4 regions of the Streptomyces sp. NPDC111606 genome follow, and region 1 is predicted to be linked to each of the others. Evidence: riboswitches for the same ligand, from Rfam matches in the RefSeq annotation. Region 1 holds a riboswitch; each other region holds the start of a gene.
What was found. Region 1 has a riboswitch for cyclic di-AMP ahead of ACZ7M7_RS29065 (M23 family metallopeptidase). Riboswitches for the same ligand answer to the same signal wherever they lie in the genome.

Region 1 (2,191 bases):
GACGAACGCCTCGCCTCCGCCCGCGAGATCGCCGAGGCCGCTCAGCGCGCCGTACTGCCCGAGCCGGCCGAGCGGATCGGCGGCTTCCAGATCGCGGCACGGTACGAGGCCGCGCAGGAGGGCGCCTCCATCGGCGGCGACCTGTACGCCGTGCAGGACAGCCCGCACGGCCTGCGGGTCGTCGTGGGGGACGTGCGCGGCAAGGGCATCGGGGCGGTGGGCGCGGTCGCCGTGGTCATCGGGGCCTTCCGGGAGGCCGCCGAGCAGGAGGCCACGCTAGAGGCGGTCGCACAGCGCCTGGAGCGGGCACTGGTGCGCGAGCGCGACCGGCGCGAGTGGGCCGAGTCCGCCGAGGGGTTCACCACCGCCGTACTCGCCGAGCTGCCGCACGGCAGCGGGATCGTGCGCCTCGTCAACCGCGGGCATCCATCGCCCCTGTTGCTGTACGCCGACGGCACCGTGCGCGCGCTGCCCGCCGCCGAGCCCGCGCTGCCGCTCGGCATGCGAGAGCTGGGTGTCTGGCCCGACCGGGCTCAGGAGGCCGACTGCCCGAGCGGGGCCACGCTGCTCCTGTACACCGACGGCCTGAGCGAGGCACGGGACGACGCCGACCGGTTCTACGACCCCGAGGCGGGACTGGCGGGGCGGGCCAACGCCCGTCGGGAGCCGGTCGCGCTCCTCGGCGTCCTCGCGGCGGAGGTGCGGCGGCACTCCGGGGGCGGGATGGCGGACGACATGGCCCTCATCGCCGTACGACGGCCGTGATGCCGTTCCTTGATCCTTGTCACCGGATGTGACCGGGTGACCCCCCTCCGCATAACAACTGACACACCGTCAACACATGTGTGACGCCTGAGCTCTGGCCAACTCGCCCGATTTAGGCCGCTCATGACCTGTAAGTCCAGGCGAAAATCGTTAATGATCAAGTGGAACAGCTTGGAATCCGCACCCCGCGTCTATTAACGTTCGATAACGCAGCGCGGTCGTCCCAGCCGTCACAAGAGGCGGCTCCGTGCGCACGCGCCGAATCTCGAAAGGGAACCGGGGAACCACCACCTTGGGGTGAATCGCGCAACTACCACCGTGAACTCACGGGCGGTATACGCGCGTAGGAGACCTTCCTGCTCCGAACCCGTCAGCTAACCCGGTAGGCGAGAAGGAAGGAAAGGAGTACGCCCACGTGGCGTCCAACCGGCCTGCCCCGCAAGCCCCGTTCGTGCCGAGTCAGCGCAGCACCGACACCTTCGGCTACGACCGCAACCGCACCGACGAGGGCCCGTTCGAGGAGTGGAACCCCACCGCGGAGTCCCTTCGTCCCGTTCGCGGCAGGCATCGCGTCTCCAAGCAGCGCGGCGGGGGACTCGCCCGCAGCTCCACGGTTCTCGGCGTCGGTGTCATAGCCGCCGTCGGCGCGGGCGGCATGGCCAGCGCGAACAGCGGCAAGCCGCCGGTCGCCATCACCATGCCGGACCTGCCCCTGATCTCGGACGACTCCTCCGAGCCTGCCGAGGACGCGGCCACCGCGCTCAGCACCATGGGCGAGACCTACGACGAGACCGCTCAGGGCGGTTCCGACGCCGGTGAGGCGCTGCGGAGCCGGATCATCGCGCAGGCCGAGTACCAGCAGGACCAGATCGACACCAAGGCCGCCGCAGCCGCGGTCGCCGCCGCCGAGAAGGAGGCCGCCGACGCGGCCGCCAAGGCGGAGAAGGAAGCCGAGGCCAAGGCCGCCGCCGCGAAGGCCAAGGCCGAGGAGGAGGCCCGCCAGAAGGCCGAGGCCGAGCGCCTCGCCGAGCTGGCCAAGCAGTACACGCTGCCGACCTCCTCGTACACCCTCACCTCGACCTTCGGGCAGGCCGGCGCCTACTGGTCCTCCGGCTACCACACGGGCCTCGACTTCGCCGCGCCCTCGGGCACGCTGATCAAGGCCGTGCACAGCGGCACGATCACGTTCGCCGGCTGGGACGGCTCGTACGGCTACAAGACCGAGCTCACCCTCGACGACGGCACCGAGGTCTGGTTCGCGCACCAGTCCTCGATCAGCGTGAGCGTCGGCCAGAAGGTCAACACCGGTGACGTCATCGGCCGCGTGGGCGCCACGGGCAACGTGACCGGTGCCCACCTCCACCTCGAGGTGCACCCCGACGGCAGCTCCAGCGGCATCGACCCGCTGGCGTGGCTGCGCGGCAAG
Region 2 (2,191 bases), on a different contig from region 1:
GACCAGGTGTGGACCTCGGACAACACCGACCCTCTCGACCGGCTCGCGATCCAGCACGGCTTCAGCCAGATCCATCCGGCGAGGGCCACGGCCGCCTGGGTCACCGACAGCCCGAACGCCATGCTCAACCACCGGGCCGCCTCCCTGCGCTTCCGGTTCGTGAGCGCCATGGCCGGCGTGCTCGGCGGCGGCGGCGACCTGACCCGGTGGACCGAGGAGGAGCTCGCCGAAGCGCGGGAGTGGGTGACGCTTTACAAGCAGATCCGGCCCGTGGTGCAGCGCGGCGACCTCTATCGGCTGCGGCCTCCGGCGGGCGGCCTCAGTGCGGAGCAGTACGTGCTCGGTGACGAGACGGTCGTCCTGGCCTGGCTCCAGGCCCAGAGTTTTGGCGAGCCCGCCCCGGCGCTGCGACTGCGTGTCCTCGACCCGACAGCATCGTACGAATGCCTTGAAACGGGCGAAGTTCACCGAGGGGCGGTATTGGTGCATCACGGACTTCGCACCGACCTGCGTGGCGACCTTGATGCGACGGTTATCCGACTGCGTCGCATCTAGGAGTTCTGTCCGAATTGGCACCTTCATTCCAACTCGCTCTGGAGTAAAGGGAGCTGGAGAAGTGTCACGTGAGGAGCGTCATATTCGTGACCGTGCGTCGCTCGTCATGTTCACGTAATTCACGTGCTTTTCGAGGGGTTTTGAGTCGGGCGACGTCCCGACAATTTACGGAGTGTGACCGGTAATTCCCACAAGGGATCAACAGGAACGCATTCGGACGGAACCCCTCACTTGTTCCCGTGCGTCTTTCTCGCTTACGTTCCACACCAATCCGGACGGACGCCTAATCCTGCCGCCGACCGGATCCCGCGCTAACTCACCCGTACCCGGCAGGAGCGGGGGACCCACAGGTACAACCGCCTGTTCCGGTCTCCGGAACGGCTTGGGGTCAAGTCGCGTCCCGACGCGACCGGGCATCTCCAGCCCGCACCCGACAGCTCACCTCGCAGGCGCCGGAGAGGAATTCGCCATGCCCGCGAAGGGTAAGCATCGCCGCCCGAAGTCCCTGCGCTTCACCCGCTCCATCGCCGTCGCCGGAACCGGTGGCGCTGCTCTGGCTCTCCCGCTCATCGGAGCCACCGGCGCCCACGCCGCTCCTTCTCAGTCCGTTTCGGAAAAGGCCGTTCAGTCCGCTCCGGTCGCCGAGAAGAAGGCCGAGAAGAAGGCCACCGACAAGAAGGCGAACGCGCGGACCTATTCGGTCAAGGTCGGCGACTACCTTGCGAAGATCGCCGACGACCAGAACGTCAGCGGTGGCTGGAAGAAGCTCTACGCCGACAACCGTGAGGCCGTCGGCGCGGACCCGGCGCTGATCCACCCGGGTCTGAAGCTCACCATCGGCGGCAAGAAGGCCGAGACGAGCGCCCCCAAGTCCTCGTCCGCGCCCTCGTCTTCCTCCTCCGCGCCTTCGAAGTCGTCCTCGGACACGACCGCCTCGAAGTCCTCGGCGTCCAAGGCTGCCGCGTCGAAGACCACCACGACCGCCCAGAGCGCCGAGAACACCAGCGCCTCCAGCGGCTTCTCCGCCCCCCTCGACGGCGCCACCCTCGGCACCGCCTACAAGGTGGCGGGCAGCATGTGGTCCAGCGGCTACCACACCGGTGTCGACTTCTCCGCCCCGACCGGCACCCCGCTGAAGGCAGTTGGTGCGGGCACCGTCGTCTCGGCCGGCTGGGGCGGCGCGTACGGCAACCAGGTCGTCATCCAGCTCGCCGACGGCCACTACGCCCAGTACGCCCACCTGTCCTCGCTGTCCGTCTCCAGCGGCCAGTCCGTGACGGCGGGCCAGCAGGTCGGGCTCTCCGGCGCGACCGGCAATGTCACCGGCCCGCACCTCCACTTCGAGATCCGCACCACCCCGGACTACGGCTCGGACCTGGACCCGGTCGCCTACCTCCGCTCGAAGGGCGTCTCCGTCGGCTGACGCCTGCCGCGAAGCCACCTGCCTGACACGCTGCCGAAGGCCGGACCCCGATCCCCGGGTCCGGCCTTCGGTCTGCGTGCGGAGGGCTGTGTGGCGGTTGCGCCCACAACACCCCTGATCAGAGGGTTATTCCACGTTTGGTGAACACTTTAGGAGTGGCTTATCTCACCGATCGTCAACCCCGTCCTACGGTCGCGTAGGTCACATTCGAAG
Region 3 (2,191 bases), on a different contig from region 1:
CCTCGGCGACCGCCACCAGGGCGGCGAGCCTGGTCGGGTCGTACATGCCGGGCTCCTCGTCTGCCGTTCTGCCTTAAGCAATGCTTTAGGGCAGCCCAGGATATTCGACATACCTGCTGAAGGCTGCCGCGCGGCACGCTGGGTGCCATGGACGCTCAGCTCATCGCCTTCACCGGGGTCTCCGCAGGCCTCGTCGCCATGCCCGGTGCCGACTTCACCGTCGTCGTGCGCAACGCCCTCGTCTCCCGCCGGGCCGGCATCGCCTGCGCGTTCGGGATCGGGGCCGGGCTGCTGGTGCATGTGACGCTGGCGGTGCTGGGGGTCGCCGCGGTCCTGGCCGCGGTACCGGCGCTGTTCCGTGTGCTCCAAGTGGTCGGGGGGGTCTATGTGTTGTATCTGGGCGTCCAGACGCTGCGACAGCGGGGCAGTGAAGTGGCGGACACGCGCGAGGACTCCACCGGGCGACCGCTGCGGCAGGGCTTCGTCACCAACGCCCTGAATCCGAAGGCGTCCCTCACCTTCCTCAGCGTGCTGCCCCAGTTCGTGCCCGCGGGCGCTCCGGCCCTGCCCAGGACGCTGCTGCTCGCCCTGATCGTGCTCGCGATCGCGATGGTGTGGTTCCAGGTGGTCGTCCTGCTGGTGGACCGGCTCGGGCGGTGGCTGCGCCGGCCGCGCGCCGCCCGGGCGGTCACGACCGTCACCGGCGTCGCGCTGACGGCCTTCGGCGTGGGACTCCTCGCCGGGCCGCTGACGGCCGTCTGACGGCCTTTCTGGTGCCCCGAGGGCGATGACGGCGTGTCAGGCCGCCGCCATCGCCCCCGGGAGGGTCACTTGACCCGGCCGTACCAGACGCTCCTGGTCCAGATCTTCTGCAGCTTCACCACGTCCCCGCTCTTGGGGGAGTGCCAGATCTTTCCCTTCCCGGCGTAGATGCCGACGTGGTAGACGTACGACCCCGAGTGGAAGAACACCAGGTCTCCGGCCTTGCGGCTCTTGGCGGAGATGTGGCGGGTCTTGTTGTACTGCTGGGCCGCTGTACGGGGCAGTTTCTTGCCCGCTTTCTTGAACGAGTACAGCGTCAGCCCGGAGCAGTCGAACCGGGTCGGCCCCGTGGCGCCCCACTTGTACGGGGAGCCCTTCTTGGAGGCCGCGACCTGAAGTGCCTTCGTCGCCGGTGTGGCCGCCTCAGCTTCGGAGGTGAAGCCGGGTGCCAGTATCGAGCCGCCCACTGCGGCGATGGTGAGAGCCGAGGCCGTGCCGGCCCGGGCCATGAGCGACGGGACACGATTGAGCGCAGTCATGCGCAACCCTTCGTCAGCCGCCTGTGAAGGATGACCTGTCGGATTCGGGCTGGCGAAGTTGCCCGGCCGCGTTGCCGCGGCTTCACCCCAAGGGCTGCTCGGATCGAACGAACGTCCGCTCCGGCGACCCGTCTTGCTCGGGTCCTCCACTCCTGCCGATCCACTCCTGTCGACCGGTCATCCGGGCGGCGGCAGGACTCGGCGTCCGCCCGGACCGCCCCGCCGCTGTGGCGGGGGCTTGTCGTCAGACAGGGATCTTGACGCACGGATGAGCGAAATACCCAACGGAACCGGGGATTTGTGGTGTTAGTCACCACTCACCCGTTCGGGTGGGTACCCGCGTGTTCGAGAGGGTGTCCAGGGGGCGAAGGAGTCCCGGACCAGCGATGGAGCGCCTCGTTCCGCCCTGGGCTCATGCCCGTTGCGCAACCCTGACGGGCCTGTAAAAGGAGCCGTGGCTACGCCGAAAGGGGGTACGCCGTTTGGTGCGTTTCAGCCTTGTTCCGGACGCCTCGTCAGTGGGATCGAGACGTCCGGGACCGGCCTGTACACGTCGTCAACTGTCGGAGCGCGGCGGCACCGTGACACGAGCCGTGCGGCGCTCCCCGTCCAGTACGCGCAGCGCACGCGCGAGCGTGGGGGCGTGCAGCTCCGTCTCGCCCCGCTGATGCATCAGCGCCAGCGCGTCCCGCAGCTCTGCCGCCTTGCGGACGAGCGCCTGGGCGGCACGCAGTCCGCGGTAGGTGTCGCCGTCCTGCGCCGGGTTGATCCGGCCGAGCAGGTCCACCACATCGAGATAACGGTCGATCAACTCGCCCTCCGCGCGGGTCAGCGCGGGCAGGGGCGGCAGCTCGGGTGGCAGCACCGGCCGATCACCGCCCCGTGGGCGG
Region 4 (2,191 bases), on a different contig from region 1:
TGCCTGGACCGGCTCCCCGGCCCAGCCCCGGCCGGTCCCGCCGGTGACCGCGGACGACACCGGGCGCGTCGTCATCGTGGACCGCCCCGGCGCCGTCCAGACGCAGCTGCTGATCGGCCGTGTGGGCCCCGACCGGCACGACCGTGTCTGGCCCGCGCAGGTGCTCGGCACGTACTGCCTCGGCGGCACCCTCACCTCCCGCCTGGACAAGGTCCTGCGCGAGGAGAAGGGCTACACCTACGGTGTCCGCGCGTTCGGGCAGGTCCTGCGCTCCGCCCCGGACGGCTCGGGTGCGGCGATGCTCGCCATCAGCGGCTCCGTGGACACCCCGAACACCGGTCCCGCCCTGGACGACCTCTGGAAGGTCCTGCGCGGTGTCGCCGATGGGGGACTCACCGACGCCGAGCGGGACTTCGCCGTGCAGAACCTCGTCGGGGTGGCGCCGCTGAAGTACGAGACGGCCGCGGCCGTGGCGAGCACGCTGGCCGACCAGGTCGAGCAGCACCTGCCCGACGACTTCCAGGCGACGCTGTACCAGCAGCTCGCCGCGACCGGCACCGTCGAGGCCACCGCGGCGGCCGTGAGCGCCTTCCCGGTCGACCGTCTGGTGACGATCCTGGTCGGCGACGCGGCCGAGATCCGGGAGCCCGTCGAGGCCCTCGGCATCGGCGAAGTCAGCGTCGTGGCGGCCGAGTAGGGGACAGACGCGGCGCCCAAGACGGCACGCGTGCGTAGGGGCCCTGGTGACGGAAGAGTCACCAGGGCCCCTTTATGCCCGAATTGAGGGAGAGGTTGCCTGTCTGACCTGTGGGATGCACTACAAAAGGCAGGATCCGTTTGGGGATTGAAAGATGCCCCGTTTAGCGTCTTCCGGGCTGTCCGTCAGGCACTGCGCCGCGCCCGCGGCACCGGACAGCCATCGCCGAGTCCCCGTACGGCGCGAGCCAGGGGAGCCGGGGACCCATCGAAGTCCCTGGGGTGAATCGGACGCCCGCGCAGCCGCGAGGGGGTCCGTAGGAGACCTTCCTGCTCCGAACCCGTCAGCTAACCCGGTAGGCGAGAAGGAAGGAAAGGACCAGCCACTTCATGGCGTTCACCTGCGCCACCGGGAAGCGTCCCGCGGGCAAGCACCGTCGCCCCAGCCGCTTCGAGCGCACCACCGCCCGCGCCGCGGGCGTCGCCGCACTCACCGCCACCGGCGTCATCGGCACCCTGGCCGCCCCGGCGCTCGCCGCCGAACCGGCCGTCGAGCAGACCGGCCTCATCCCCGTCGTCGCCGTCGAGAACTCGATCGCCGACCAGATCGACGCCCAGGCCGCCGCCCAGGAGCAGGCCGCCAAGGAGGCCGCGGCCCGCAAGAAGGCCGCCGAGGAGGCCGCGCGCAAGAAGGCGGCCGCGCAGGCGAAGAAGGAGCGCGAGGCCAAGGAGCGCGCCGCCCGCGAGGCCGAGCGCAAGCGCCTGCTGTCCTACGTCGCCCCGATCTCCGGCTCGTACGTCTCCACCGGCTACAAGGCCGGCGGGGCCGTCTGGTCCTCCGGCAGCCACACCGGCGTCGACTTCCACGCCGCCAGCGGCACCTCGGTCCACTCGGTGGCCTCCGGCACCGTCGTGGAGGCCGGCTGGGGCGGGTCGTACGGCAACCAGGTCGTGATCAAGATGAACGACGGTACGTACACCCAGTACGGCCACATGTCGTCCATATCCGTCTCGGTGGGACAGACGGTCACCCCCGGTCAGCAGATCGGCCTGTCCGGCGCCACCGGCAACGTCACCGGGCCGCACCTGCACTTCGAGGCCCGCACGACGCAGGAGTACGGCTCGGACATCGACCCCGTCGCCTACCTGCGCTCGCACGGTGTGAACATCTGACGCCCCACCGCTGACGGCCCCCGCGTCTTCCGAAAGCCCCGGCTCCCCGAGCCGGGGCTTTCGGCGTTTCGAACGACCCGCTGTCCAAAAAATATCCATGGATTCCGGCCTCCCGTCGGAAATTCCGGCCGGTTGCAATAGAGTCACTGAACACACGTCATTCGTCGACGTTTCACGGGGATTAAGGCGGAGGTCGGTCATGCGTATTCCGGCGCACTCGGTATGCACCGCGATCCGGGACGACATCGTCGCCGGGGTCCACGCGCGCGGCGGCAGGCTCACCGAGGAACTCCTCGCCCGTCGCTACGGCGTCTCCCGCGTC

Region 2: it holds a riboswitch for cyclic di-AMP, as region 1 does, so the genes downstream of both, ACZ7M7_RS14025 (LysM peptidoglycan-binding domain-containing M23 family metallopeptidase) here and ACZ7M7_RS29065 (M23 family metallopeptidase) in region 1, are expected to answer to the same signal.
Region 3: it holds a riboswitch for cyclic di-AMP, as region 1 does, so the genes downstream of both, ACZ7M7_RS20700 (C40 family peptidase) here and ACZ7M7_RS29065 (M23 family metallopeptidase) in region 1, are expected to answer to the same signal.
Region 4: it holds a riboswitch for cyclic di-AMP, as region 1 does, so the genes downstream of both, ACZ7M7_RS22055 (M23 family metallopeptidase) here and ACZ7M7_RS29065 (M23 family metallopeptidase) in region 1, are expected to answer to the same signal.

The regions. Positions count from the first base shown of each region.
Region 1 is NZ_JBVKBY010000008.1:475,474-477,664, forward strand. It holds gene ACZ7M7_RS29060 (PP2C family protein-serine/threonine phosphatase) at 1-765, shown strand, start outside; cyclic di-AMP (ydaO/yuaA leader) riboswitch at 1,012-1,169, shown strand; gene ACZ7M7_RS29065 (M23 family metallopeptidase) at 1,181-2,191, shown strand, end outside.
Region 2 is NZ_JBVKBY010000003.1:509,974-512,164, forward strand. It holds gene ACZ7M7_RS14020 (alpha-galactosidase) at 1-555, shown strand, start outside; cyclic di-AMP (ydaO/yuaA leader) riboswitch at 863-1,020, shown strand; gene ACZ7M7_RS14025 (LysM peptidoglycan-binding domain-containing M23 family metallopeptidase) at 1,025-1,978, shown strand.
Region 3 is NZ_JBVKBY010000005.1:452,630-454,820, reverse strand. It holds gene ACZ7M7_RS20710 (LysR family transcriptional regulator) at 1-46, opposite strand, end outside; gene ACZ7M7_RS20705 (LysE family translocator) at 148-762, shown strand; gene ACZ7M7_RS20700 (C40 family peptidase) at 828-1,301, opposite strand; cyclic di-AMP (ydaO/yuaA leader) riboswitch at 1,305-1,437, opposite strand; gene ACZ7M7_RS20695 (hypothetical protein) at 1,858-2,166, opposite strand; gene ACZ7M7_RS20690 (ATP-dependent Clp protease proteolytic subunit) at 2,174-2,191, opposite strand, start outside.
Region 4 is NZ_JBVKBY010000006.1:111,182-113,372, forward strand. It holds gene ACZ7M7_RS22050 (M16 family metallopeptidase) at 1-697, shown strand, start outside; cyclic di-AMP (ydaO/yuaA leader) riboswitch at 911-1,073, shown strand; gene ACZ7M7_RS22055 (M23 family metallopeptidase) at 1,087-1,869, shown strand; gene ACZ7M7_RS22060 (GntR family transcriptional regulator) at 2,069-2,191, shown strand, end outside.